2 regions of the Bacillus sp. CIS52 genome follow, and region 2 is predicted to be linked to the other one. Evidence: riboswitches for the same ligand, from Rfam matches in the RefSeq annotation. Region 2 holds a riboswitch; the other holds the start of a gene.
What was found. A riboswitch is a leader RNA that binds a small molecule or an ion and turns the genes downstream of it on or off. The one in region 2 is predicted to bind thiamine pyrophosphate.

Region 1 (3,135 bases), 400 kb from region 2:
TTTAACTTTGGACGAAACATGTTAAATTGGTCATCAATTTTTACATTACAAAACATATATGAGAGTGATTTGCATATTGCAGATCACTTTTTTTATATAATAAAAGCGTCAAGACTATGAATATAAGTTTCTTGCTTGTATCGTGTATACTGCATTACCATTAAAAAAACTTTACTAAAACCGTTGACACTTTATAAAATGCATGTTATATTTATATACGTCGGTTGAACACGACGTATTACATGCCGGTGTGGCGGAATTGGCAGACGCGCACGACTCAAAATCGTGTTCCTTCTGGAGTGCCGGTTCGACCCCGGCCACCGGTATAAGAAAGCTTCTACATATGTAGAAGCTTTTTTTGTTGTATGAAAATACCCTCTAAGGCTTGTGAAAAATATTAAAAAGGCGGTATCCAAAACGGAATACCGTCTTTTTAATGAGCTGTTATACTTGAGAAAAAAGAGGTGATGACGTTGAAGCAGATTATTGCAATGGGCGGCGGGGGGTTTTCCATGGAGCCGGATCATCTTGTGCTGGATCAATATATTTTAGAGCAATCGGTGCGGTCAAAGCCGAAAGTTTGTTTTTTGCCGACAGCAAGCGGAGATTCGGAGAATTACATCGGCAGGTTTTATCAGGCCTTTCAAAAGCTGGAGTGTCAGCCGGATCACTTGTCGCTGTTTAAACCGCCGTGTTCTGATCTCAGGTCCTTTCTCATGAAGAAAGATATCATATATGTCGGCGGCGGCAATACGCGCAATATGCTTGTCTTATGGAAAGAATGGGGGCTCGGCCTTATTCTGCGTGAGGCTTGGGAGAACGGTGTAATCTTGGCTGGTCTCAGCGCCGGGGCGATTTGCTGGTTTGAAGAAGGAGTGACAGATTCGTCAGGAGATTTGAGAGAGTTGCAAGCTTTAGGGTTTTTGCCTGGAAGCTTTTGTCCTCACTATGACGGAGAAGCGGAGCGCCGGCCGGTGTATCACCGTCTGATTTCAGAAAATAAACTTCAGGAGGGCTATGCCGCTGATGACGGCGCTGCGCTTCATTATAAAAACGATCAGCTGTTCCGGTCTGTCTCTTCCCGGGAAACGGCAAAGGGTTACAGGGTTTTTGATACTGAAGAAGGCGTAAGGGAAACAGAGCTTCCAGTCATTCCGTTATCTGAATTTTGATAATATACTTTTTTTTGTATGCAAATTATGTTACGATGAAACCGAAATGAATAGTTACTGGGGGTGCCCGTCTAAGCGGGCTGAGAGAGAAGCGGCGGCTTCTTAACCCTTTGGACCTGATCTGGTTCGTACCAGCGTGGGGAAGTAAAGGTTTTATTATTGTTGTGGAAAACAATAATAGTTTCTTTCTGACTGCAAAACCGGGTTCTCCAATGAATCCGGTTTTTTTGTGCTGGTGCTGAGCTTGGTTCTGTTATTCAAATGGATAAGGGAGAGATTTGTATGCAAAATCAATCAGTACAGCAAGCGAACATTTCTATTATGTCGAGTTTTTCAGGCAGTAAAAAGGTTTATGTAAAGGGTTCTTCGCCTGACATACGAGTGCCGATGCGGGAAATCAGCCTCAGTCCGACAACGGGGGCGTTCGGGGAAGAGGAGAATCCGCCGGTCCGTGTTTATGATACGAGCGGACCGTATACAGACCCGGATGTACAAATTCAAATTCATGAAGGTCTGAAGCCGCTCCGCACAAAGTGGATTACAAAGCGCGGCGATGTGGAGAAATATAACGGACGGGCCGTGAAACCTGAGGACAACGGCTATAAAAAAGAAGGCCGTGCCGCCGAATATCCCGGTTTACAGCGGAAACCGCTGCGGGCCAAGGCAGGGAAAAACGTTACACAATTGCATTATGCGAGAAAAGGCATCATTACACCGGAAATGGAGTTTATCGCAATTCGCGAGCATGTGTCTCCCGAATTTGTCAGAGACGAGGTAGCCAGCGGCCGGGCGATCATTCCTTCAAATATTAATCATCCTGAAAGTGAACCGATGATTATCGGCCGGAATTTTCATGTGAAGATCAATGCAAATATCGGCAACTCGGCTGTTACATCTTCTATTGAAGAAGAAGTCGAAAAAATGACGTGGGCGATTCGCTGGGGCGCCGATACGATGATGGACTTATCCACCGGGAAAGATATTCATACGACACGTGAATGGATCATCCGCAATTGCCCAGTACCTGTGGGGACGGTGCCGATTTATCAGGCGCTTGAAAAAGTAAACGGCATCGCCGAGGATTTAACGTGGGACATTTATCGAGACACATTGATTGAGCAGGCGGAGCAGGGCGTGGATTATTTCACCATCCATGCCGGCGTATTGCTTCGTTACGTCCCGTTAACGGCCAAACGCACGACGGGAATCGTATCCCGCGGCGGGGCGATTATGGCGCAATGGTGCCTGGCTCACCATCAGGAAAGCTTTCTGTACACGCACTTTGAAGAAATTTGTGAAATTATGAAGACGTATGATATTGCATTTTCTCTTGGAGATGGGTTGCGTCCCGGCTCGATTGCGGATGCTAATGATGAAGCGCAGTTTGCGGAATTGGAGACTCTCGGGGAATTGACGGAAATCGCGTGGAAGCACGATGTGCAAGTGATGATTGAAGGACCGGGTCATGTGCCGATGCATAAAATTAAAGAGAACATGGACAAACAGCTGGAAATTTGTAAAGAGGCGCCTTTTTATACACTGGGCCCATTAACGACTGATATCGCTCCGGGCTATGACCATATTACTTCGGCGATCGGCGCGGCGATGATCGGCTGGTACGGGACAGCGATGCTTTGTTATGTCACGCCGAAGGAGCATTTGGGCCTGCCGAATCGTGATGATGTAAGAGAGGGAGTCATTACGTATAAAATCGCGGCCCATGCGGCAGACCTTGCCAAAGGGCATCCGGGTGCTCAGATCCGTGATGATGCTCTGTCTAAGGCGCGGTTTGAATTCCGGTGGCGCGATCAATTTCATTTGTCGCTTGATCCTGAAAGAGCAATGGAATATCATGATGAAACGCTGCCGACTGAAGGCGCAAAAACGGCTCACTTCTGTTCGATGTGCGGCCCGAAGTTTTGCAGCATGAGAATTTCTCAGGATATTCGCGATTATGCGAAAG
Region 2 (3,135 bases):
CCATATCATGTGTCACCATTAAAACGGCCGTTCCTTCCTTTTGGATCTCCTGAAGCATCAGCATGCACTCACGCGCCGTTTTTGCGTCCTGCCCGAAAGTCGGTTCATCAAGCAGCAAAACTTTCACCTGATGCATAAGCATCGTGGCGACGCTGAGCCTGCGTTTTTGTCCTTGGCTTAAAGAGAATGGATGCTGTGAGGCATAGCGTCTCAGGCCGAACCGGGTTAAGAGCTGAAGAGCTTTCTCCTTTGCGGCTTGACCGTTTTCAAAGCCGAACAGCAGCTCTTGAATGACGGAATCTGTGACAAACTGGTGTTCAGGATTTTGGAAAACATACCCCATCAGCCGCCGAAGCTCTTTTTCCGAATAGGAATCTACCGGTCTGCCGTCTATTTTGATGTCTCCGCTCACAGGACGGATGAGCTTGGCCGCGGCGGACAGGAGCGTTGATTTTCCGGTTCCGTTAGGGCCGGCAATCGCGGTGATTGACCCTTTTTTTACGGAAAAGCTCACGTCCTGAAAAATGGTGTCTGTTCCTCTTATGAATGACAGCCCGTGAACACTCAGCGCGTCCTCTGCCGAAAGCGCGGCGGGCCGGGGGCCGGGAAAGGGCGGTACAGGTTCTTGAAACAGTCTTTCTTTGCACAATGTAAAAGGAATGCTGACGTGCTCCTGCAATGAGATCACCCGCGGAATCGGAATGCCGAGCTGTGTCAGCTCTTCAAGTTTTGTTTCAAAGATCGCGCCCGTCTCTCCGTCCATCACTTTCTGACCCGTTCCGTCAAGGACAATTGTCCTGTCCATCCACGGCGCCCAATGATCAAGCTGATGCTCGATAACAAGAAGTCCGAAGCCTTTTTGGGCCTGCAGTTCTTTGATCAGCCGCACCAATTCACGCACGGAATATGGATCAAGCTGTGCCGTCGGTTCGTCTAAAATAATGAGTTCCGGTTCCATCGCAATGATACAGGCGAGCGCGACCTTTTGTTTTGAACCGCCTGACAGCGAGGCGATCGTCCGTGTTTTCAGATGAGTGATTTCTAATTTTTCCAAAACGTCCTCAATAATTAAGTCCATCTCTTCTTTTGTATATTGCAAATTTTCCAGACCGAAGGCTATTTCATCTTCAACCGTCAGCATGCAAAACTGCTGATCCGGATCTTGAAACACGACCCCGATGGATCGGGCGGCGGGTTCTGACAGGTCCGAAAGAGGTGTTCCGTATAAGGAAACGGTTCCCGTTTGAACCGCATCGCAGGCTTCCGGGTACAGACCGTTTAAACAAAGTGCGAGCGAGCTTTTGCCGCATCCGCTCGGCCCGAGCAATAAAACCCGTTCTCCTTTGCGGAGCTGAAATGACACGTCTTGAAAAACCGGCTTCTCATCCTGCTCATAAGAAAAGGTAAGACGGCGGGCCGATAGAAGGGGTTCAGATGCCTGCATCTTGGTTCACCTGTTTCTTTTTCTTCTTGAATTCTTTTCCGAGCGCCATGCCGTTCAGCACCCCTGTGTAAGCCAGCGCATCACTGATTGCTTTGCCGAGAAGGCCGGCAAGAAGCGCACCTGAGACCAGGCGGATGAGAAGCATGACGGCTAATAAACCCGGATTCAAAACAGAGTATCCGGAAATGAACAAGTCATAAATGAAGCTCGCAACAGAAGACCCCATACCGGATAAAAGGAGCACGGGCAGGGTATACACCCGCCAGCGTGTCGCAAAAAAGACCGCTTCCGCACCGATTCCCTGCGCGATGCCGATCAGAATTACCATCGGCCCTGACGGATTTCCGAGTAAACACTCCACAAACGCGGCGATGATTTCAGAAATGAGCGCCGCTCCCGGTTTTTGAATAATGTAGGCGGCAATCACCGAGACGATAAACCAAATACCGTAAATCGGTTCGTAGCTCATCCGGCCGAAAAACCCTGCCGCTATATTGCTTGCATGAGTTGATAATAAATAAACGACAGCAAATACAACACTGATGACGGACATGACGACAATTTCTCTCATTTTCCAATTTTTCATTGTGATCTCCTGCTTTCTTATCGGATAGTCGTATGTATGAAAGAGTTGATTTTACGAAAGACGATTGGTCGTAAGTTTCATATTGCAGTGTCCTCCCCCGTTTTTTAATGAAAAATAAAAAACTGCATATCCGAGGGAATATGCAGCAGCAGAACGAAAACGCATGGAAAAAACCCTGCGCTCCGGTCAATCTGCACTTCCCCACGCTGGTATTATCCAGATCGGGTTATAAGGGATCAAAACACGCCTGCCGCATGTTTTATCTCAGCCGATAACAGCACCCCTAGTGCGTTTCCTATACAGTTTTTTATGATGACATCATCATAGTTGATCATGTCTGATTTGTAAACAGCCTTTCTCTAAACAGAGTTTGGAATCGGACCGGAAGATCATTCATAAAGATAAGAAGAGCCCTTTTGATCAAAAGGAAACGGAGGACATCTATGTTTGTTCATACAGTGCAGTCTGGCGACTCGTTATTTTCCATCAGCAGAAAGTACGGATACCCTGTTGACAGCATCAGAAGCGTCAATGGGCTTGAGGAAACGAATATCGTACCGGGGCAGGCGCTTTTGATCCCTCTTAATGAATATACGGTTCAGCCGAATGATACGTATGCCGTTATCGCAAGTAAAACTTATGTGCCGCAGATGCAGCTGATGCAGGCAAACCCGGATATTCCGCCGAACCGGCTGCGGCCGGGTGTGAAAGTGAGAATTCCGGATATCTCCAACTATCTGGCGGGAACCCTCCAATTTTATGTCATTCGGACACCTGAAGCGGACAGAGAGCTCATTAATGATTTTGCACCCTATTCATCGGCGATTTCTTTGTTTGAATATCATTTTGGCCCGAACGGAGATATCATGAATGATTTAAACGACAGAACCGCGATAGAAACCACATGGCAAAACAGGGTGCGGCCGCTTGCGGTTATCACGAATCTGACAGAAGGAGGGTTCAGCCCGGAATTAGCCCATCAAGTCCTGCAGAACCCGACGGCGAGAACGAACCTCGTCAATAATATCGTCTACCTGACCGTAAGAAAGGGATACGGCGGTGTAAATATTGATTTTGAACGGATCAGGGAAGCCGACCGGGACCT

Region 1: another riboswitch for thiamine pyrophosphate. It lies ahead of thiC (phosphomethylpyrimidine synthase ThiC); the one in region 2 lies ahead of ACH32G_RS02675 (ECF transporter S component).

The regions. Positions count from the first base shown of each region.
Region 1 is NZ_JBIUFR010000001.1:1,036,758-1,039,892, reverse strand. Features, by position in the region: tRNA gene ACH32G_RS04825 (tRNA-Leu) at 245-326, shown strand; gene ACH32G_RS04820 (Type 1 glutamine amidotransferase-like domain-containing protein) at 474-1,172, shown strand; TPP riboswitch at 1,222-1,332, shown strand; gene thiC (phosphomethylpyrimidine synthase ThiC) at 1,455-3,135, shown strand, end outside.
Region 2 is NZ_JBIUFR010000001.1:640,755-643,889, reverse strand. Features, by position in the region: gene ACH32G_RS02680 (ABC transporter ATP-binding protein) at 1-1,444, opposite strand, end outside; gene ACH32G_RS02675 (ECF transporter S component) at 1,431-2,030, opposite strand; TPP riboswitch at 2,212-2,325, opposite strand; gene ACH32G_RS02670 (glycosyl hydrolase family 18 protein) at 2,474-3,135, shown strand, end outside.